Regions from separate parts of the Serratia sp. GW822-FHT06D09 genome, predicted to be linked through region 3. Evidence: predicted binding sites of a transcription regulator. Region 3 holds the regulator's gene; each other region holds the start of a gene.
What was found. The regulator LexA, encoded in region 3, represses DNA repair genes until DNA is damaged. The targets are predictions, from matches to a motif close to TNCTGTATGTACATACAGNA.
Positions count from the first base shown of each region.

Region 1: the regulator LexA is predicted to act here: its motif matches at 3,400-3,419, upstream of dinB (DNA polymerase IV).
Region 2: the regulator LexA is predicted to act here: its motif matches at 4,872-4,891, upstream of AC1RKG_RS00615 (metal-dependent hydrolase).

Region 1 covers NZ_JBXALO010000005.1:367,281-375,162, reverse strand. Annotated here, with positions in the region: gene nqrF (NADH:ubiquinone reductase (Na(+)-transporting) subunit F) at 1-1,039, shown strand, start outside; gene AC1RKG_RS14980 (FAD:protein FMN transferase) at 1,040-2,071, shown strand; gene nqrM ((Na+)-NQR maturation NqrM) at 2,079-2,306, shown strand; gene AC1RKG_RS14970 (glycerophosphodiester phosphodiesterase family protein) at 2,344-3,228, opposite strand; gene dinB (DNA polymerase IV) at 3,434-4,495, shown strand; gene pepD (beta-Ala-His dipeptidase) at 4,574-6,034, opposite strand; gene gpt (xanthine phosphoribosyltransferase) at 6,359-6,817, shown strand; gene frsA (esterase FrsA) at 6,962-7,882, shown strand, end outside.
Region 2 covers NZ_JBXALO010000001.1:130,733-138,614, reverse strand. Annotated here, with positions in the region: gene AC1RKG_RS00645 (metal ABC transporter permease) at 1-92, shown strand, start outside; gene AC1RKG_RS00640 (GNAT family N-acetyltransferase) at 130-579, opposite strand; gene AC1RKG_RS00635 (fructosamine kinase family protein) at 840-1,709, shown strand; gene AC1RKG_RS00630 (YniB family protein) at 1,754-2,314, opposite strand; gene AC1RKG_RS00625 (HdeD family acid-resistance protein) at 2,510-3,790, shown strand; gene hxpB (hexitol phosphatase HxpB) at 3,849-4,514, shown strand; gene AC1RKG_RS00615 (metal-dependent hydrolase) at 4,911-5,459, shown strand; gene AC1RKG_RS00610 (L-cystine transporter) at 5,643-7,034, shown strand; gene phnX (phosphonoacetaldehyde hydrolase) at 7,100-7,882, opposite strand, start outside.
Region 3 covers NZ_JBXALO010000004.1:60,552-68,433, reverse strand. Annotated here, with positions in the region: gene zur (zinc uptake transcriptional repressor Zur) at 145-657, shown strand; gene AC1RKG_RS11300 (CsbD family protein) at 763-972, opposite strand; gene dinF (MATE family efflux transporter DinF) at 1,259-2,623, opposite strand; gene lexA (transcriptional repressor LexA) at 2,725-3,333, opposite strand; gene AC1RKG_RS11285 (diacylglycerol kinase) at 3,455-3,823, opposite strand; gene plsB (glycerol-3-phosphate 1-O-acyltransferase PlsB) at 3,972-6,437, shown strand; gene ubiA (4-hydroxybenzoate octaprenyltransferase) at 6,497-7,390, opposite strand; gene ubiC (chorismate lyase) at 7,387-7,882, opposite strand, start outside.

The DNA.
Region 1 (7,882 bases), on a different contig from region 3:
GATCTTCGTTTCGTCCGCCTGTGGCGGCGGCGGTTCCTGCGGGCAATGCCGGGTGGTGATCAAAGAGGGCGGCGGCGATATCCTGCCGACTGAACTGTCGCACATCAACAAGCGTGAAGCGAAAGAGGGTTGCCGCCTGGCCTGTCAGGTGAACGTGAAGCAAAACCTGAAAATCGAGCTGCCGGAAGAAATCTTTGGCGTGAAGAAGTGGGAGTGCGAAGTTATCTCCAACGATAACAAAGCCACCTTTATCAAAGAGCTGAAGCTCAAAATTCCTGACGGTGAAGACGTGCCGTTCCGTGCCGGTGGTTTTATTCAGATCGAGGCGCCGGCGCACGACATCAGCTATGCCGATTTCGATGTGCCGGAGGAGTACCGCGGCGACTGGGACAAATTCAACCTGTTCCGCTATCGCTCAGTGGTGAATGACACCACGGTGCGCGCTTATTCCATGGCGAACTATCCGGATGAAAAGGGCATTATCATGCTCAACGTGCGTATCGCTACGCCACCGCCGCGCGATCCTGACGTGCCGCCGGGCATTATGTCTTCCTATATCTGGTCGCTGAAGGCCGGTGACAAGGTGACCATCTCCGGGCCATTCGGCGAGTTCTTTGCCAAGGATACCGACGCCGAAATGATCTTTATCGGCGGTGGTGCCGGCATGGCACCGATGCGTTCACACATCTTTGACCAGCTCAATCGCCTGAAGTCCAAGCGCAAAATCACCTTCTGGTACGGCGCGCGTTCGCTGCGTGAGATGTTCTACGAGGACGATTTCAATCGGTTGCAGGAAGAGAATGAAAACTTTACCTGGCACGTGGCGCTTTCCGATCCGCAGCCAGAGGATAACTGGACGGGTTACACCGGCTTTATCCATAATGTTCTGTTGGAAAACTATCTGCGCAACCACCCGGCGCCGGAAGACTGCGAATTCTACATGTGCGGTCCGCCAATGATGAACGCGGCGGTGATCAAGATGCTGAAAGATCTGGGCGTCGAAGACGAAAATATCATGCTGGATGACTTTGGTGGCTAAATGCGCGTAGGGGCAATGAAGGGCTGGATGACGACGGTGGTACTGAGCTCCACCCTGTTATTGACCGGTTGCGGGCCGGAGCAGGTGAATCTCGAGGGTAAAACCATGGGGACCTCCTATTCGATCCGCTACGTCACCGGCGACGACACGCCGTCCGCCGCCAAGATACAGGCGGAGATCGACAAGCGGTTGGAGTTGGTGAACGACCAAATGTCCACCTATCGTCCTGGCTCGGAACTGAGCCGCTTCAACGCCAGTCGCGCAGTGGATAAACCCTTCCCGGTGTCGGCCGCGACGGCAGAAGTGGTGCTGGAGGCGCTGCGTATCAACCGCGTTACCGACGGCGCGCTGGACGTGACCGTCGGGCCGTTGGTTAACCTGTGGGGCTTCGGGCCGGAAGGGCGGCCGGACAAGGTGCCGAGCGCCGCCGCACTGGAGCAGCGCCGCGCCTGGACTGGCATCGACAAGCTGTCGGTACAGGGTAACGCGTTGGTCAAACGCATTCCGGAGCTGTATGTCGATCTTTCCTCGATCGCCAAGGGCTACGGGGTGGATGTGATTGCCCAGTACCTGCAGTCGCAGCAGGTGAAAAATTACATGGTCGATATTGGCGGTGAGGTGCGCACTCGCGGCCACAACGGTGAGAATAAACCGTGGCGTATCGCCATTGAGCGGCCGACCGCCGGCATGGAGCAGAAAGCGCAATTGGTGATCCAACCCGGTGAGATGTCGATAGCTACCTCGGGGGATTACCGTAACTATTTCGAACAGGATGGCGTGCGGTATTCGCATACTATAGATCCGATCACCGGCCGGCCGATCCATCACCACCTGGTGTCGGTCACGGTGTTGAGCCCAACCTGCATGGCGGCAGACGGTTTGTCGACCGGATTAAACGTACTGGGGCCGGAACGCGGCATGGCATTGGCGAACCTGATGGGGATCCCGGTGTTCATGATTGTGAAAACTGCCACCGGTTTTGAAGAGCGCTACTCTGAGGCGTTTAAACCCTATTTGAACAAGCACTCGTGAGGTCGCTATGTTGACGGTATTTGTCGCCACCTTCGTGTTGTTTCTGCTGATTGTCGGCGGTATGTCCCTGGGCTACGTGTTTAAACGTAAAAGCCTGCAGGGCAGCTGCGGCGGCATTACGGCGCTGGGGATGGATAAGGTCTGCGACTGTCCGGAACCTTGCGATGCGCGTAAAAAACGCCTGGAGAAAGAGGCGTTGCGCCAGCAGCAGCTGGAAAAGCACCGGATTATCTGACTACAAGGGGCGCATGCAGCGCCCCTTTTTTTATCGGTTATTTGGCCTGGCGAAAGTTTTTCGCATCGGCCGGTGAGTTGACCATCACCCCGTCTACCCCAAGCGCCAGCGCCTGCTGGTAGTCTGCCGGGGTGTTAATACCAAACAGAATGATGTGTGCTGGGCCTTGCGAACGGAAGCAGTCGATCGATTCTTTATCCCAGGTCAGAAACGCCTTGGAGCGCCCCTCGCCCAGGGTAAATTTCTCCACCACTTCCACTTCCCGTTTCAGTTCCAACCCGTACCAGCGTGGCTTCTGGTTATCCGGCTTCAGTTCGCACAGGTGTGACAGGCTGATATTCGCCAGCAGGTCGCGGGTTTCATCGCGGGTTTCGAAACGCTTGATAGTCGGCGGTAGCGCCTGCAAATATTTGGCATCGGTGGAGTAAACGCGGGTGCGGTTCAGGCTGTCGGTTTTTTCCAGGGTTGCCAGCAAGGTTTTACCGAACTGGGCCGGATTGGCATCCGGTGACTTGATGTCCAGATAGAAATTGACCTTGGGGAAGTCGTTGAGTATTTCATCCAGTCGAGGAATGCCAATGCCTTTCCCCCGGAACGGGTGCATTTCCCCTTTGGCGAATGACCAGCCGGCGTCAACTTTCGCCAGTTGTTCGGCGGTGTAAGCGGAGACCAGGCCCTGTTGGTTGGTCAGCGCTTTCAAGTCTGAGGGACGGTATAGCACGATAACGCCGTCTTTGGATTCCTGCAGCGTGATCCAAATGGCGTCCGCGCCGTTTTTCAGTGCGGTTTCAATTGCGACGCGAGTGTTTTCAGGTGCGTCGGCAGTGCCACCGCGGTGCGCAATAATGGCAGGGGCTGCGCTCGCGGCAAGGGATATCAGGGATAATGCTGAAGCGAATAAATAGACCGATAATGCTTTCATGTAGGGCACCTTCCTGTGCAAGGTTTATTGTTATCAATAACTGAGGCGATTAATTTGCCACAGCGTACTATTCAAAAATTACGCTTTTTTAACAAGTCGAAGATAATTGGGTGAAACCCTGTTTTATCCGAGCTGATCCGAGTTTTGCCGAGGCTTGAGCTTTCCATTATTGGCTGTATACTTATACAGTGTTATTGGAGGGGCGATGCGTAAAATCATTCATGTCGATATGGACTGCTTCTTCGCGGCGGTAGAAATGCGCGACGATCCCAGCCTGCGCGATATTCCGTTGGCGATTGGCGGCAGCGCCGACCGGCGTGGGGTGATCAGCACCGCCAACTATCCTGCACGTCGCTATGGCGTACACAGTGCCATGTCGACGGCGATGGCGCTCAAGCTTTGCCCGCACCTTAAGCTGCTGCCCGGCCGCATGGCGGCGTACAAGGAAGCCTCGCTGCATATCCGTGAAATTTTTGCCCGCTACACCCCGTTGATCGAACCGCTGTCTCTGGATGAAGCCTATCTGGACGTCACTGACTGCAGCCAGTGCAACGGCTCGGCGACGCTGATCGCCGAACAAATCCGCCAGGCGATAGCCGATGAACTGAACCTCACCGCGTCTGCCGGTGTCGCGCCCATCAAATTCCTCGCCAAAATCGCCTCGGAGCTGAATAAGCCGAATGGCCAATACGTCATTACCCCGGCGCAGGTACCCGCATTTTTACAGCAACTGCCGTTGAGTAAAATCCCGGGCGTGGGAAAAGTGACCGCCAAACGGTTGGAAGAAGTGGGGTTGATCACCTGCGCCGACGTGCAGCAGTACGATCTGGCGGCGTTGTTAAAGCGCTTTGGCAAATTTGGCCGCGTACTTTGGGAACGCTGTCAGGGCATCGATCTGCGTGAGGTTTCGCCTGAGCGGCTGCGCAAGTCGGTGGGGGTAGAACGCACGCTGGCGGAGGACATTCATGCCTGGGAAGAGTGCGAAGCGCTGATCGTCGACAAACTGTATCCGGAACTGGAAATGCGCTTGCGCAAGGTAAAACCGGATCTGCATATCGCCCGCCAAGGCGTAAAGCTGAAGTTTCAGGATTTCCAGCAAACAACGCAGGAACACGTTTGGCCAGTACTGAATAAAGACGATTTGATCAATGTAGCGCGTCAGGCATGGAGCGAAAGACGTGAAGGGCGTGGGGTGCGGCTGGTAGGTTTGCACGTGACGCTGCTGGATCCGCAGCTAGAGCGCCAGCTGTTGCTGCCGTGGGAATAACAAGGGCGCAATGCAATATTGCGCCCTTGCTTGCACAGCACGGTATTTTTTAGGGTTCAGTACACCGAACCCGGCAAATTACGCGCGCTCTGGGATAGCCTTCAGCAGTGCCGTCAGCAGTTTCCAGTACAGGCCCACGCTTTCGATATGCACCTGCTCATCCGGTGAGTGTGGCCCGGTGATGGTCGGCCCAATCGACACCATATCCATATTCGGGTACGGCTTTTTAAACAGGCCGCATTCCAGCCCCGCGTGGATCACCATGATGTTTGGCGTCTTGTTGAACAGATCCTGATAGATCTCGCGTACCAAATGCATGACCGGTGAGTCAGCGTCCGGTTGCCAGCCAGGGTAGCCGCCTTTCGGGGCCACTTTGGCGTTGGCCAACTGGCCCAGCGCGGTCAGCATGCCGACCACGTAATCTTTACCGCTGTCGATCAACGAACGGATCAGGCAGATGATTTCTGCTTCGCTGTCGCTGGTGGTCACTACGCCCACGTTCAGTGAGGTTTCCACCACGCCTTTCACCGCGTCGCTCATGCGGATCACACCGTTTGGCGTGCCGTTGAGCAGTGCCAGGAAACGCTGTTGGCTGTCTGCGGTCATCGCCTGAGACGTGCTGGTGGTTGGCTCCAGCAGAACGGTGATGTTCTTTTCTTTAGCGGACAGCTCATTTTGCAGGGTGGCCAGGAACGCCTGGCTCAGTGCTTTGAGCTCATCGGCCTTAGCTGCCGGTACGGCAACCACGGCAGAAGCTTCACGCGGGATGGCGTTGCGCAGGGTGCCGCCGTTCAGGTCCAGCACGCGCAGATTCAACGCCGCGGCATTATCAAACAGGAAGCGCGCCAGCAGTTTGTTGGCGTTGCCCAGGCCGACGTGAATATCCGCGCCGGAGTGGCCGCCTTTCAGGCCTTTGATCGTCAGCTTCAGGGTCTGGTAACCGGCCGGTACGACTTCACGCTGCAGCGGCAGGGTGGTGATGAAATCAATACCGCCGGCGCAACCCATGTAGATCTCGCCTTCTTCTTCGGAATCGGTGTTGATCAGGATATCGGCCTGCAGCCAGTTAGCCTGCAGCCCGAATGCACCGTCCATGCCGGCTTCTTCGGTCATGGTCAGCAGCACTTCCAGCGGACCGTGCTCGACGCTGTCGTCTGCCAGCACAGCCAGCGCGGAGGCCATGCCGATGCCGTTGTCGGCGCCCAGCGTGGTGCCGCGCGCTTTGATCCACTCACCGTCGATATACGGCTGAATCGGATCCTTGGTGAAGTCGTGCACGGTGTCGTTATTCTTCTGCGGCACCATGTCCAGGTGCGCCTGCAGGGCAACCGGCTTGCGGTTTTCCATGCCTTTGGTGGCTGGCTTGCGCAGCAGGATATTGCCTACCTGGTCACGCTCGGCGTGCAGGTTTTTCTCTTTGGCCCATTCGAGGATGTGCTGCGCCAGCGCTTCTTCATGATAAGAAGGGTGTGGAATAGAGCAGATTTTGGCAAAAATATCCCACAGCGGCTGTGGCGAAAGTTGAGACAATTCAGACACAATAAGTCTCCTGTAACGGCATTCACGGCATAGCGGGAATACCGCTCGGTTAGGGTTAGGGGCATCTGTGCGGTTTTGGCACGATCTCCAGAGAATATCACTTTCTACCGGGCGGTGCCCGTCCCGAATTGTGCTGTTTAAGCGCTTGATCACACTAGTTTGCTGCGCTGCAGTTCATTTTTTCAGCATCAATCACCAGAGGAAATACTTATGATTTCCACGGTACAACTGGTATTCGGCGCGCCCAGTCTCTATAATCTCGCGCAACCTTTTTTCCCCTGATTACTGAATAAGCCACACCCTGGCTGGCTGGGACACCATTCTATGAGCGAAAAATACGTTGTTACCTGGGACATGCTGCAAATGCAAGCGCGCAAACTGGCTCACCGCCTGCTGCCCGTAGACCAATGGACAGGCATTATTGCCGTAAGCCGCGGCGGCCTGGTGCCGGCAGCCTTACTGGCGCGTGAACTGGGTATTCGCCATGTGGATACCGTATGCATTTCCAGCTATGACCATGACAACCAACGCGAAATGAAAGTGCTCAAGCGCGCTGAAGGCGACGGTGAAGGCTTTATCGTCATCGACGATCTGGTGGATACCGGTGGTACTGCAAAAGCCATCCGCGAGATGTACCCGAAAGCGCATTTCGTCACCATCTTCGCCAAGCCGGCAGGTCGCCCGCTGGTTGACGATTATGTGGTTGATATCCCACAGGATACCTGGATCGAACAGCCATGGGACATGGCGGTGACCTTCGTACCACCGATCGGCGGTCGTTAAGTTCGACAGGCTGTTCCATTAAAACGCCCGGTTTCGCCGGGCGTTTTCGTTATTTTGGTTTATCGCCCCAGAGTTAGGTACACTACCTCCAGTTGATTAGGCTGTTTGCGGCCTATAGCCAGATTTACGGAGGCTGTTGTTACCATGGCACAAGCCAACCTTTCTGAAATTCTGTTCAAACCCTCATTTAAACATCCTGAGACCTCGACGCTGGTGATGCGCGCGCGCAACAAAGTCAGCGCCGATCTGCATTCCACGCTGGAAGGCAACACCGTCAGCAACTGGTATCGCATGCTTAACCCGCTGTTGTGGGCCTGGCGCGGCGTTGATCCGATCGAAATCAACGAAGTGCTGGCGCGCATCGCAGTCGCCGATGTGGAGCACACCAACGACAAATGGCTGGATACCGTGGTCGGTTACCGTAACGGCAACTGGATTTACGAATGGGTTCACCAGGGCATGCGCTGGCAACAGAGCGCGTTGGAACAGCAGGATCCTTTGATCGGCGGTCAGCACTGGCTCAACGCCGCCAATTTTTACAGCATCGCCGGCTACCCGCACCTGAAAGGGGACGAACTGGCCGAGCAGGCCGAAGCACTCTCCTGTCGGGCTTACGAAGAAGCCGCGCTGTTGCTGCCTTATCAGTTGAAAGAGCTGGAGTTCCGCATTGAGGGCGGCAGCAGCATCAATGGCTTCCTGCACCTGCCGGACAAGGGTGAGGCCCCGTTCCCGACGGTGTTGATGTGCGGCAGCCTGGACACGCTGCAAACTGACTATCACCGCCTGTTCCGCGATTATCTGGCACCGCACGGCATCGCCATGCTGACCATCGATATGCCCTCCATCGGCTCCTCATACAAGTGGAAGCTGACGCAAGATTCCAGCTTCCTGCATCAGCAGGTGCTGATCCAGCTGGCCTCGGTGCCGTGGGTCGATCATCAGCGCGTCACCGCGTTTGGCTTCCGTTTTGGTGCCAACGTGGCGGTACGTCTGGCCTATCTGGAGCCACAGCGGCTGCGTGGCGTGGCTTGTCTGGGGCCGGTGGTGCATCGCCTGCTGTGCGAC
Region 2 (7,882 bases), on a different contig from region 3:
TCCAGGCCATTCTGTTCGTGTTCGCCCTGCTCTACAGTAAATTTAAACCGTTACAACGTCACGGAAATGGAATGCTCGACGCAAAACCTTGAAACAGGCGGCGGTGCCTAATGGCGCCGCCGCTGCTCATTACGGCTGCTGATAGATATCCGGTCGGACAATATGCCAGACAAAATCCTCGCGGTTTATCGCTTCATAACCCACCTTTTGATACAACCACGGCGCAGTACCGGTCACCAGCATAATCCGCCGCAGCCGCTGCAACACCGGGTGTTCCAGCGTGCAATCCATCAACCAACGCGCTAACCCTTGTCCCTGGTAGTCCGGGGAGACAAACACATCGCACAGATAGCCAAAAGTAGCGTAATCCGTCACCAGACGCGCAAAACCAATCTGCTGGTGTTGATGGTACAGGCCAAAACACAGGCTATTGTCGATAGACAACTGCACCGTCGGCAACGAAATGCCGCTCGCCCAGCTTGAAGTGGTCAAAAATGCGTGAGTAAAGGAGAGGTTCAATTCACTTGTATCGCAGTTGATCCGGTATTCCCCTCGCTGCCACTGCCGGTTTTGCTCCATTGTTGTTCATCTCATTGATAATGATAGTTATCTGAATCCTGCCCTTGCCGTAATAGCTGACGACCTTATAAACATCGCTCTCACGCCGCCAAGTTGCAACAGACGTCGTACTTAAATTAATCAATAGCGTATATACTTTGAGCAAATGCGATGGCGATAAAATCGCCGGTTGTTGGTGCCAGCTGTGCGCCAGGTCGTGTTTTCACAGGGCTAAAGACGCTAACCTAATGAATTCGCAGGCAACACAGAGGGGGTGTACCATGTGGCAAGCCGTTAGCCGTCTGTTAAGTGAACATCTTGGCAGCGCAGAAATCCGCGAAAGGACCGAACTGCCCGGGGGAGAAATCCATCCGGCGTGGCGCGTGAGTTACGGTGACAATCAGGTGTTTGTCAAATGTGACGCTCGCGAACTGTTGCCCATCTTCACCGCCGAAGCCGACCAGTTGGCCTTGCTGGCGCGCAGTAAAACCGTGCGGGTTCCGCAGGTGTACGGCGTAGGCAGCGATCGCGATTACAGCTTCTTGCTGCTGGAATACCAAACCCTGAAACCTTTAGACGCCCATGGCGCTCACTGTCTCGGACAACAGCTGGCCCATTTACACAAGTGGAGCGAACAGCCGCAGTTTGGCCTCGACTTCGACAACGACCTGTCCACCACCCCACAGCCCAACGCCTGGCAGCGCCGCTGGTCAGAGTTTTTTGCCGAACAGCGCATTGGCTGGCAACTGCAGATGGCGGCAGAGAAAGGCATGACCTTTGGGGATATCGATGAGATTGTCGACATCGTGTATCTGCGTTTGCAGCATCATCAGCCGCAACCTTCTCTTCTGCACGGGGATTTGTGGCCGGCCAACTGCGCAATGACCGCCGACGGCCCACTGCTGTTCGATCCGGCCTGCTATTGGGGCGACAGAGAGTGTGATTTGGCCATGCTGCCGCTGTATCCGGAACTGCCGCCGCAGATTTACGACGGCTACCAGAGCGTCTGGCCGTTAGAGAGCGGCTTTATCGAACGTCAGCCGCTGTATCAACTGTATTACCTGCTCAACCGCAGTAACCTGTTCGGCGGGCAGCATCTGGTTCGGGCCCAACGCGCGGTGGAAGCGTTGCTGCATCCCGAGTCCCGATAAAATAAAGGCGCTGAAATCAGCGCCTTTTTAATGAACAGCCGTTATCAGGCCGCCCCGGCCAGTTGGCCGAGCAGCTTGATCACAAACCAGCCAATCACCGCAATCACCACCGGCAAGATGTACAGCGGGAAGTATTGCAGCAAGATGGTGTGGTGCGGCAGCGTAATGCGCTCTTCCAACTGCGCACGCGTATGCCCTTCACTGCCTTTAGCCTGTTCGAGGATCATCTGATCTTCCAGGCCTTCGCGGATAAACTTCACCTGACGTGACATACGTGCGCCAGAGGCCTGCAGCGCCAGCCCGACAAAAATCAGAATATAAATGATGATAAACATCAGGTTCGCGCCGCTGAACAGGCTTTTTTCTACGTCCGGTACCGGCGAGTTATACCAGAAGATATTCAGGAACGGGGTGTTAAAGCGCACCATATCTACCATTACGTGAACGAAATCCAGCATTACTGCGTTGATGCCTTTGGTCTTTTCGCTGTGTTGATACACAAACATCAGCAGCGAGATCAGCGTTGACAGTAACGCAGGGATGAAAACCACCCAGCCAAGAATACGTTTTAAAATGGCAATGCGCCCAGCCTGTTGATACGTCATGTGTTCCCCTTGTAAGCGACGTAACCGTAATGGGCTAAGTCTACCTGTAGTTGTTGAAACTCGCCCACCGTTTTCTTCAGCACTGCTGTGCTACAAGCGTAGCCGGGATTATCCGAAATCAACAGCTTAACGGCGAGCGCGCGTTGCCGGTAAATAGTTATATAGTTAAATCAAACCGTTTAAACAGGGGCCGCCATGATTCGGCTGATTATCTTATTGCTGGGTGCGCAAGCACTGCGGGGGCAACGCCGCCTGCTAATGCTGTTCGGCTGGGCGTGGATCACCGTAGGCGCGCTGATGCTGTTCGATGTACTTCAGGACGGGCGTTCCGTGCTGGCGTTGGATGCGCTGGCAGTACTGCTGGCGCTGGAGGGATTAGTGGCGATTTCCGCCGCACTGGTGATCGGCTCATCCGCCAGTCGCCCAGTGATGCTGAAGGGATTGGGCTTTTTGTTTCTGGCCTTTTTAGTTTGGGACGTGCCCGCCGACGACAACATCGTCGCCACGCTGGTGTTTGGCAGCGCGCTACTGCTTGACGGTGCGGTTCGCATTGCTTCTTCTACGGTGATCCAGCACAGCCGCTGGAAACCGGTCGCGCTGGCGGGCAGCGGCGAAATCTTGCTTTCGCTGATGATTTTTATTGGCTGGCCGGTGCCGCATCGGATGACGGTTCCTTTTTGTATCGGCGTGATGATCCTGCTTTCCGGCTGGGCACTGCTACGCATTGCCCGCAGGTTGGAAAGCTTCTCGCTAAATCAGAACCCGCAGTTAGCCACTCAGCCGCAAACCAATGACGCTAATCCGCTCAGGGTGTATGTCTGGACACCGACAGGATCGGCAAAAGATGCCCGCAGGCGTTACATCGTCGATCGCTACATCGCGGCGGTGGACGGCAGCGGCAATATATCCACTGGCCATGCCGCCCTGGCGTTGGCACCGGACATGTATATCAGCCACTATCCGCTTAACGAAATCAGCCAGTCTGCACAAGATTTCCGCCGGCTATTGCACTCCGGCGAACAAAACAACGTCGACGGACGCTTTCTGCCCGATTTGCAACAGGAAGTGGCAGCCTGGTGCCCGCCGGACAAAAGAATACAGTTTCGCCGTTACAACCCGACGGCATTACGAGTCTTCTGGCAGCGTTATCGTCAGGATGCCACTTACAATCTGACTCGTCGCAACTGCTCCACCACGGTTATTCAGGCGCTCGATAGCGCGCTGGAAGGCGTACTGGGCGATAAACATCTGTGGCGGCGTTTCCTGTTGCTGATACTCGATCCTAACCTGTGGATGTTGGCGGTGCTGCGTAGCCGTGGCGAAAGCATGACCTGGACACCGGGGTTGGTGCTGGATTATGCCCGCATGCTGCAACAGGTCACCGAACGCCAGCATCAGCGCTGGTGGCTAAAAGTGCAGGAGATGTGGCGCATCCTGCGTTTCGGCAAGGCTCAGCCACGCAGGCAAAAATTTTAGTCTCAACGCCGGCGATGATAAAGTGTCGGGCACATTCACCGGCAGGAGTTAACCGATAATGGCCTATTCGCAACGCATTGAAACCGCTATTTTTGATATGGACGGTTTATTGATCGATTCAGAACCGCTGTGGCTACAGGCAGAGCTGGATATCTTTGGCGCACTGGGGCTGGATTTGTCAGACCGCCACAAGCTGCCGGATACCCTGGGTCTGCGCATCGATCTGGTGGTGAAGATGTGGTACCAGGCCATGCCGTGGCAAGGGGTGTCGCAAGAAGAAGTCTCTGCGCGTATTATCGAGCGCGCCATCGAACTGGTGCGTGAAACACGCCCCCTGCTGCCTGGCGTACAACAGGCGCTGGAGCTATGCCGCAGCCTGGATCTGAATATTGGCCTGGCCTCCGCCTCACCGCTGCACATGCAACAACAGGTGCTGCAGATGTTTGACCTCGAAGGCTACTTTGATCAACTTGTCTCCGCCGGGTACTTGCCTTACAGCAAGCCGCACCCGGAAGTGTACCTGATCGCCGCCGAGCGCCTGGGCAGCGATCCCCTACGCTGTATAACGCTGGAAGACTCGTTCAACGGCATGATTGCCACCAAGGCCGCGAGGATGCGTTCTATCGTGATCCCTGCGCACGAGTATCGTCATGATGGCCGTTGGGCGCTGGCCGACCACAAGCTCGATTCCCTTGAGCAACTCACCTCCGATCATCTGGCCTGATTTTCACGGCATCGGCTTACTGCCGGTGCCGCTAACCTGACTTCTCCCGCCTTTTCGTTGCTTAAGTTCAAAATCTGGCTACACGTCATAAAATAAATAAAACATTATTTCATTTTTATTGAGTTACTGTTGCGGCCTCATTATGCTGCAGTTCAAGAAAGTCGCCGGACGTTAGGCACAGGCTGTCACTGCCACGCAGCCTTACCCTGTCGTCCGGCGCTTTCTCCTACGCCCATCCCCTTACCGCAGCAAAAGCGTACAGCACTTGACCATTTAAGTAACAAGCCGTTGTAAAACCGGGAAAAATAAACAATTGGTTACAGGGTAACTGCTTCCACTACTGGGAATTTTCCCATATACTGGATAAATTAACAGTTTATCAGCCGGAACAGCAGTATGACCGCGGAAGGACATCTTATTTTTTCTGTCGCTTGCGCGATTTTCGCCAAGAAGGCCGAGGTGACCCCAGAGCTGGCAACGGGCGACTGGTGGCACATCATCCCTGCCGCGCTGTTGACCTCACTGCTGCCCGATATCGATCACCCCAAGTCGGTACTGGGCCAACGGTTGCGCTGGATTGCCATTCCGATATCGCGCGCCTTCGGCCACCGCGGTTTTACCCATAGCCTGCTGGCGATCGCCGGCGGCATGGCGTTGTTCCAGCTTGACGTGCCGCGCAGTTGGCCGATTCCGGCCGACGTCCTGCATGCCATGATCATCGGTTACTTCAGCCATCTGCTGGCGGATATGCTCACTCCCGCCGGCGTCCCCTTACTCTGGCCATGCCGCTGGCGCTTTCGTCTGCCGCTGCTAAATTCTCAGAAAGGCAATCAGCTTGAGCGCGCCCTGTGCCTGTGTCTGGTGGCTTTCGCTATCTATTGGCAGGGCGGATGCACCATCCCAGTGCAGTCTTATTTTGAGCAAATAAAAAATATCAGACTGTGATCACATAAAAACGGACATTTAATAACCACCAAGTGCATAAATTAAACAAATTTACGCAATGAGTTATATCAAATTCCATTTGGATATAAGTGAGCCGTTAAGCAAACTGTTACGATATTTAGTATCGCTACGCCATGGTGCATAGCCATTTTCATATAAGAAAAAATTTTGGAGACATTGGGGATGAATTTTCCGCTGGTTATTAACGTGGTGATTTTTGTCGCCCTCCTTTTGCTGTTGGCGCAAAGCCGCCATAAGCAATGGAGCCTGGCGAAAAAGGTACTGGTCGGCCTGGTCATGGGTGTGGTGTTCGGTTTGGCACTGCAGCTGGTGTACGGTTCGGACAATCCGGTACTGAAAGAATCCATCAGTTGGTTCAACATCGTCGGTAACGGCTATGTACAGCTGCTGCAAATGATTGTCATGCCGCTGGTCTTCGCCTCGATTCTGAGCGCGGTCGCCAAGCTGCACAACGCCTCTTCCCTGGGGAAAATCAGTTTCCTGACTATCGGCACCCTGTTGTTCACCACGCTGATTTCGGCGCTGGTGGGCGTGCTGGTAACTAACCTGTTCGGTCTGACCGCTGAAGGCTTGGTGCAGGGGGCGCAGGAAAGTGCGCGTCTGTCCGCAATCCAAAGCAACTATGTGGGCAAACTGGCCGACCTGACCGTACCGCAGATGGTGCTGTCCTTCATTCCTAAAAACCCGTTCGCCGATCTGACCGGTGCCAGCCCTACCTCGATCATCAGCGTGGTAATCTTCGCGACCTTCCTGGGTGTGGCGTCGCTGCAGCTGCTGAAAGACGACAAGCCAAAAGGTGAGCGCGTGCTGGTCGCTATCGACACCCTGCAGGCCTGGGTGATGAAGCTGGTGCGTCTGGTGATGAAACTGACTCCGTATGGCGTTCTGGCGCTGATGACCAAAGTGGTTGCCGGCTCTAACGTTCACGACATCATCAAACTGGGTAGCTTCGTCGTGGCCTCTTATCTGGGTCTGGCGATCATGTTTGCGGTGCACGCTGCCCTGCTGGCCTTCACCGGCGTTAATCCGCTGAAGTTCTTCCGCAAGGTATGGCCGGTCATCACTTTCGCCTTTACCAGCCGCTCCAGCGCCGCCAGCATTCCGCTGAACGTGGAAGCGCAAACCCGTCGCCTGGGCGTACCGGAATCCATTGCCAGCTTCTCGGCCTCGTTCGGCGCCACCATTGGCCAGAACGGCTGTGCAGGCTTGTACCCAGCGATGCTGGCGGTGATGGTGGCCCCAACCGTCGGGATTAACCCGCTGGACCCGGTGTGGATCGCGACCCTGGTCGGTATCGTCACCATCAGCTCCGCCGGTGTAGCCGGCGTGGGTGGCGGCGCGACTTTCGCTGCGCTGATCGTGCTGCCGGCAATGGGTCTGCCAGTGACGCTGGTTGCCCTGCTGATCTCCGTTGAACCGCTGATCGACATGGGCCGTACCGCACTGAACGTCAACGGCTCTATGGCGGCGGGTACCATCACCAGCCAACTGATGAAGCAAACAGACAAGTCCATTATGGACAGTGAAGACGAAGTGGAACTGGCTCACCAGTAAATCTCGTCGGCAATAAAAAACCGGGGCTTGTTCGCAGCCCCGGTTTTTTTATATCTGCAATCCACTCAGGGCCGTTCGCCCGCCGCCAGTCGCTGATTGATTTCAGCAATCACATCCGGCAGTTGTGCCAATGTATCAATCACGTAGTGCGCGCCGGCGGAATACAGTTTATCGGTTGCCAAAGCGCGCCGCTTGTTAACTTCCGACTCACTCATTTGTTGGTATTCCTGCCAGGTAGCCCCAAACTCGTTACCCGACAGCGCCAGCCCGATGCTCCACATGCCTGCATTCAATCCTTCGCTGATACCCGGCACTGCATCATCCACTTTCACACAGTGCGCCACCGAATCGATACCCAGCGTAATCACGTTTTGCAGCGCCATCCACGGGCCTGGACGCCCACCAGCGGCCAAATCGTCAGTCGCAACCCAGTGATCCGGCGCGTAACCTCGCAGCGCCGCTGCCGGCGCCAGCACCTCCATCACCGCCCGCGGATAACCCGAACAGGAACCTATCTTGATGCCCTGCTCACGCAATGCAGCAATCACCTGTGGCACACCCTCAATCGGATCGGCAAAGTCGACCACCTTGGCAATTTGCAACGGCATAAAAGCCTGATACAGCGCGTCAATGTCCTGATGGCTCATGGAGCGGCCCAACTGCTGCCGCCAACGCGCATCCACCTCGGGCAATTTTCCCAAAGCCTCAATGTGCTGCCATTTGCCCAACCCCATCGGAATGCGCGCCTCCGCCAGGCTGATGTCGATATCAAAGGTCTGCTTAAAGGCTTCAACAAAAATCTGCGTTGGCGCAAAGGAGCCGAAATCTACCGTGGTGCCGGCCCAGTC
Region 3 (7,882 bases):
ATCGTGAATACCATCACATTTCTGGCTAACAACGGGCGCTAAACCGGACGTTTAATGCGCCATACTGGCAGAAAAGTGGCCGACTCTCGGCGATTCGGCTGAAGCATGGTAAAATCGGCTTTTTTACGTACCGGGAAATTTGCCATGAACTCAAGCACCCAGGAAAAGCTGCTGGCGCAGGCTGAACAACTCTGCCAGCAACGCAATGTGCGGCTGACACCGCAGCGGCTGGAAGTGTTACGCCTGATGGCACAACAGCCCGGTGCCATCAGCGCTTACGACCTGCTGGATTTGCTGCGCGTAGCCGAACCCCAGGCCAAACCCCCCACGGTTTACCGTGCATTGGATTTCCTGTTGGAACAAGGCTTTATTCATCGCGTGGAATCGGCGAACAGCTATGTGTTGTGCCATCATTTCGAACAGCCGATGCATACTTCCGCACTGTTCATTTGCGATCGCTGCGGCCAGGTGACTGAGCGCACAACCGAAGGGATCGAAGAGACGCTGCAAAAGCTGGCTAAAGAGTCAGGATTTGCCCTGCGTCACAGCGTGGTAGAAGCCCATGGCCTGTGTGAGGGTTGCGTTGAGGTAGAAGCCTGCGATAGCAAACATGATTGCGGCGAACACGATCACAGCATCGCTATCAAGAAGAAATAAGAGGGTATCAGGTACCTCCCTGTACCTTCGGCCATAGCGTCAAGGGGATTGAAACGCCTGGCCATCAGCATAGTTTACGGCCGCAATCCGCTGCGGCCTATCGCACTACCAGCGATACTTGTTGTGGTCTTCCCAGGATTTCACTTCTTTCTCGGCCGCCTCTTTCTGGTAGCCGTAGCGTTCCTGAATTTTACCGACAAGCTGTTCGCGTTTCCCTTCAATGACCGTCAAATCGTCATCGGTCAGCTTGCCCCATTTTTCCTTCACTTTCCCTTTAAACTGCTTCCAGTTACCGTCGGCTTGATCTTTGTTCATAACCTCTCCGTTACCTGTGATTAGTCAGTTTTAAAAACTTGTCGCTGGGCTTAACTGAGTAATAATCATGGTCAATTGACCTAAAATGAAGGGAATGTCATTCCAATTCATTCCGCCAGCCACATGATTAACTATAGCAACAGATATCGATAAATAACAAAAAACCAGAATAAAAATTCAACAAAACAACAAAATTCAGTAAAACACCCGAAATAACAGTCAGTAAGCGGGACTCAATCGACGCGATAATATGTAACTCAATATGAATACAAAACATTAGTTAATTTTATGATAACGTCTCATTGTGAGCCGTTGGATCCGCGGCAAACCAGGTACCGCGCAGCCTGTGGCGGTGCCAAATCCAGCCGAGCGCGATGCCGCGCAGAGAAAGAAAGACCGCCAGCGCCAGCCATAAACCATGATTGCCCAAGACGGGTACGGTCAGCAGCGTCAAACCATAGCCGGCCGCCGCCACTGCCATGCTGTTGCGCATTTCTGCTCCTCGTGTGGCGCCAATAAACATGCCGTCCAGCAAATAGCACCATACGCCCACCAATGGCAGCACCACCTGCCACGGCAGATAGTGGCCGGCCAGCGCACGCAGTTCCGGTAACGAGGTCAAGGCGGCGATAATATGCTGACCGGCAACGGCATAAACCAGGCCAAAGGCCAACGCGACCAGACAGGCTTGTCGGCAAGCCGCACGCCACACCTTGCGCAGTTGGCTATCGTCGCGCGCGCCATAGGCATGGCCAGAATGCGCTTCAACCGCGTAGGCAAAACCGTCGAGCGCATAGGCGGTAAAGGTCAGTAAGTTCATCAGCACCGCATTCACCGCCACCACTTCGCCGCCAAGCCGGGCACCGAAGATGGTCAAAGAAGCGAAACACAGCTGCAGCAGCAGGGAACGCAGCATAATGTCGCGATTCAGCGCCAGTAAACGCCGCAGGTTGCCACGCCAGGCAGTGCGCAGCATCGGCATGGAAATGCCACGCAGGCGCATGACCCGCCAGGACAGCCATAAGCCCAGCAGCAGCGTGGCATACTCAGAAATAGCGGTCGCCGTCGCCGCACCTTGCACGTTCCAGCCCAGCCCCATCACCAGCCAGATATCCAGTACAATATTCAATAAGTTGCCGACAATCAGCAGGATCACCGGCGCACGTACGTATTGCACGCCAAGCAGCCAGCCCAGGATAACCATGTTCGCCAATGCCGCCGGTGCGCTCAGCCAGCGGATCTCGAGGAATAATCGGGCCTGCTCCAGCACCGCCTCGTCGCCACCGACGATTTTCAGCGCCAGTTCGATCAGCGGATGGCGCAGCAAGACAATGGCCACACCGGCCAACGCCGCCAGCAGCAGCGGTTGCATAAAGGCGCGCGCCAATCCCTGTGGGTTTTGTGCGCCCAGAGCCTGCGCAGTCAGACCGGTGGTGCTCATACGCAGGAACAACAACAGCATGAACAGGAAGCTGGTCGCCATGGCTCCTACCGCCACACCGCCCAGATAAACAGGGCTGTCGAGGTGACCGATCACTGCGGTATCCACCAGCCCAAGCAACGGCACGGTGATATTGGAGAAGATCATTGGCAGCGCCAGGCGCCACAAGGCTTTATCGGTATCGCTGGTGAAGGCGGAGAGCAGGCGCATAGTGAAATGTTCCCGTGGCAATGCGGTTTTAATCGGTCAGAAATGACATCGCCCCAGAGCTGGGGCGATTTAAATCAAAGGGCAGCGTGCAGGCTTATGGGTTAAACCCAGTCGCCGTTGCGGATCACGCCGACCGCCAAGCCTTCAATGGTGAAGTTCTGCTGACGCAGATCAACCACAATCGGCTGGAACTCACTGTTTTCCGGTAGCAGCTCAACCACGTTACCGTGCTTTTTCAGCCGCTTGACCGTAACTTCATCTTCGATGCGCGCCACAACCACCTGGCCATTACGCACGTCCTGAGTTTTATGCACCGCCAGCAGATCACCGTCCAGAATACCGATATCACGCATCGACATACCGTTAACCCGCAGCAGGAAATCCGCGCTCGGTTTGAACAGGGAAGGATCCACCTTGTAGTGACCTTCGATATGCTGCTGCGCCAGCAGCGGCTCACCGGCAGCCACGCGGCCAATCAGCGGTAAACCCTCTTCATCTTCCATCAGCAACCGAATGCCGCGCGAAGCGCCGGAGACGATTTCGATGACGCCTTTACGCGCCAGCGCTTTCAGATGTTCTTCTGCGGCATTTGGCGAACGGAACCCCAGACGCATGGCGATCTCGGCACGCGTCGGCGGCATGCCAGTGGACGAAATATGATCGCGAATCAGATCATAGACCTCTTGCTGTCTGGTAGTTAGTGCTTTCATTCCGCCCCCTGTTTGTTTATACAGTCTTGCTGTGAGTATATACAGGTAAGTGCGGCTTGGGAACCGAAGAATGAATAAAAATCAGGGATTAGCGACCCGGATCGCAACGAGCTTGCTCTGCTCAGACAAAGTGCTGCCACAGGACCGCGGCCCAAACAAACAGCGCCAAAATAACCGCCAGCAAAACTGCCGCCGACCCCATATCCTTGGCCCGGCCGGACAGCTCGTGATACTCGGTCCCCACCCGGTCAACAATCGCCTCAATCGCGCTGTTGAGCATCTCGACAATCATCACCAGCACCACCGACCCAATCAGTAAAATGCGCGCTATCGCACCCACGTCCAGCCAAATCGCCAGTATGATAGCCAGCACGGTCACCACCAACTCCTGGCGGAACGCCGCTTCGTGCTGCCAGGCAGCGGAAAAACCTTTATAAGAGTAGCCGGCGGCTTTAATAATACGGGTCAGGCCGGTTGCTTGGTTCGTCATGTTTTTAGTGCCTTTCGCAGAGGTAAGTCATAATTAAACAGTCTAGGCCAGGAAGCGCTCACGGCTCCCGGTTTTCCAACACCACAGATCTGCTACCCGGTTTCTGGTATGCTTGCGGCGCATTGCTAACAAGAGGCTTCACGTTGTTATGTCAGGTTGGCGTAAAATTTATTATAAACTATTGAATTTACCACTCAAATTGTTGGTAAGAAGTAAGGTTATCCCTTCAGATCCGGTCACGGAGTTAGGGTTGGATCCCTCACGGCCGATTTTGTATGTTTTACCTTATAATTCCAAGGCGGATTTACTGACGCTGCGCACCCAGTGCCTGGCGCAGGATTTGCCCGATCCTCTCGAACCGCTGGAAATAGACGGCACCGTGCTGCCCAGCCACGTGTTTATTCACGACGGCCCGCGCGTATTCCGCTACTACACGCCGAAAGAAGAGTCGGTAAAACTGTTCCACGACTATCTGGATCTGCACCGCAGTAACCCGGATCTCGATATTCAGATGCTGCCGGTTTCGGTGATGTTTGGCCGCTCTCCGGGGCGCGAAGGCCACGGCACACCGCATCTGCGCTTGCTAAATGGCGTGCAGAAATTCTTCGCCGTGCTGTGGCTCGGCCGCGATAGCTTTGTGCGCTTCTCCAATACCGTTTCGCTGCGCCGCATGGCGACCGAGCACGGTACGGACAAGATCATCGCGCAAAAGCTGGCTCGCGTAGCCCGGATGCACTTCTCACGTCAGCGTCTGGCCGCCGTAGGCCCAAGCCTGCCGGCCCGTCAGGACCTGTTCAACAAGCTGTTGGCGTCCAAAGCGATCGAAAAAGCGGTCGAAGACGAAGCGCGCAGTAAAAAGATCTCCCACGAAAAAGCCCAGCAAAATGCCATTGCATTGATGGAAGAGATTGCCGCCGACTTCTCTTACGAGACGGTGCGCCTTTCCGACCGCGTGCTGAGCTGGACCTGGAACCGCTTGTATCAGGGCATCAACGTCACCAACGCCGAACGCGTGCGTCAGCTGGCGCAGGACGGCCACGAGATCGTGTATGTGCCCTGTCACCGCAGCCACATGGACTATCTGCTGTTGTCCTATGTGTTGTACCACCAGGGCCTGGTGCCGCCGCACATTGCTGCCGGTATTAACCTCAACTTCTGGCCGGCCGGGCCGATCTTCCGCCGCCTGGGCGCGTTCTTTATCCGCCGGACCTTCAAAGGCAACAAGCTGTACTCGACGGTGTTCCGTGAATACCTCGGCGAGCTGTTTACCCGCGGTTACTCGGTGGAATATTTTGTCGAAGGCGGGCGTTCCCGTACCGGGCGTTTGCTGGAGCCGAAGACCGGCACCCTGTCGATGACCATTCAGGCTATGCTGCGCGGCGGGGCCCGCCCTATCACGCTAGTGCCGATCTACATCGGTTACGAGCACGTGATGGAAGTGGGTACCTACGCCAAAGAGCTGCGTGGCGCCACCAAGGAAAAAGAGAGCCTGCTGCAGATGCTGCGCGGCCTGCGCAAACTGCGTAATCTCGGCCAGGGCTACGTGAACTTCGGCGATCCCCTGCCGTTGACCACCTACCTGAACCAGAATGTGCCGCAGTGGCGCGAATCGATTGACCCGATCGAATCCCAGCGCCCAAGCTGGCTGACGCCGACGGTCAACGATCTGGCGGCCAAGATTATGGTGCGCATCAACAATGCCGCAGCGGCCAACGCCATGAACCTGTGTTCCACGGCGTTACTGGCTTCTCGCCAGCGCTCGTTGACCCGCGAGCAGTTGCTTGAACAGTTGGAATGCTATCTGCAACTGATGCGCAACGTGCCTTATGCCGATGACGTTACCGTGCCGACTCAAACGCCGGATGAGTTGCTGGATCACGCGCTGAACATGAACAAGTTCGAGGTGGAGAAGGATAACATCGGCGATATCATCATTCTGCCGCGCGAGCAGGCGGTGCTGATGACCTATTACCGCAACAATATCCATCACCTGCTGGTTCTGCCGTCTCTGATTGCCACTATCGTGATGCACCATCGCCGGGTATCTCGCGCTGAACTGCTGCGCCAGATTGGTTTGATTTACCCGATGCTGAAAGCCGAGCTGTTCCTGCACAACGACAAGGAACAACTGCCGGAAGTGCTGCAACCGCTGATCGAGGAAATGATCCGTCAGCAATTGATCTGCGATAAAGGCGACGATCTGGTACTGAATCCAGCACGCATCCGTCCGTTGCAGCTGCTGGCCGCCGGTGTCCGTGAAACCTTGCAGCGCTACGCCATCACCATGTCTATCCTCAGCGCCAACCCGAGCATTAACCGCGGTGCGCTGGAGAAAGAGAGCCGTATCATGGCGCAGCGTTTATCCGTGCTGCACGGCATCAACGCACCGGAGTTCTTCGACAAGGCGGTATTCTCCACTCTGGTGGCTACGTTGCGTGAAGAGGGCTACATCAATGATATTGGCGATGCGGTGCGTGAGCACACCCTAGAGGTGTACAACATGCTGAGCGACCTGATTACCCCGGAAATCAAACTGACCATTGAAAGCGTCAGCATGCCGGCGGAAACCAACGCTCTGCCAGAAGCGGTTGAACCGGAAGAGAAAGACCAGTAATACGTTGATAAAAAAACAAAAAGGCACCCCAGGGTGCCTTTTTTACTGTCCGAACGCGGTCAACTTTGCCAGTAACTCAACGCAATACCGATAAACAGTACCAGCCCGACGTAGTTGTTATCCAAGAACGCTTTGAAGCAGGCATCCCGTTCACGACCGGCAATTTGTTTTTGCTGATGGATAAACAGGGCTCCCGCCAGCAACAGCGACCAATAAAACGCGCCGCTCAACTGCGCCAGATAGCCCACCGACAGCATCAGCAGCAAGGTGGCGAACTGCAGCAGGCCGACGATCAGTTTGTCGTAACGGCCGAACAAAATGGCGGTGGATTTCACGCCAATCTTCAGATCATCGTCGCGATCGACCATGGCATACAGCGTATCGTAAGCTACCGTCCAGCAGATGTTGGCCAGCAGCAGCAGCCAGCAGCTCAGCGGCAACGATTCGCTGACGGCGGCGTAGGCCATCGGAATGCCCCAACCAAACGCAGCGCCCAATACGAACTGCGGCAAATGAGTGACCCGCTTCATAAACGGATAGGCCCATGCCAGCGCCAACGCCGCCAGAGACAGCCAGATGGTCATCGCATTCAGCGTCAGCACCAGCGCGAACGAAATCAGCACCAGCACCACAAACAGGATCTTGGCCTCTTTTTCGCTCACCCGGCCGCTGGGCATTGGGCGTCCGGCGGTACGCTTCACATGGCCATCGACGGCGCGATCGGCATAATCATTCACCACACAGCCGGCGGCACGCATCAGGAAAACCCCGACCACGAACACCAGCAGGATAGACAACGACGGCACGCCCTTCCCCGCCAGCCACAGCGCCCACAGCGTCGGCCACAGCAACAGCAAGGTGCCAATAGGTTTATCGATGCGCATCAGATGGCTATAAGCCTGCCATTTACTTTGAATCACGCTTCCCTCCAAGGTATTTCCTCTCCTCATCATTCGGGGTCAGTACTGCCCGCGGCGTACAGCGGCGAAGCCGGTAGAAACAGTTCGGTCAGCAACAGCGGTTTACCCGCCAGCCGCAGGCGGGAACGGCGTGCCCACAGCGCATCTTGCCGACCGATATGGATGTAATCGCGAGTTAACTCGTCGCTGCTAAAAAGATAGCGCCCCAACGGCAATGTGCCCAAATCCACCAGCGCCAAATCCGGGCCGGTCAGAGTTTCCTGCGGGATCACCGTACGCCCCAGCAGCCAGGGCTGGTTATCGCCCAACAGCACGATTTCACGCAGCCAGTATCGTGGGCTCTCAGGAAGATGGTCGGCTTCTTCGCCCAGTTGATCGCGGGTGATAAAACACTCGCGCTGCGGCTCAACGTGCACGCGCCCGCAGTGACGTTCAAAGCGGCGGGTCATGGATCCTAACTCCATCAGCCAATCACTGACGGCGGCCGGTGGCGGAGATTGTTGTGCGGATAACCACTCCAACGGC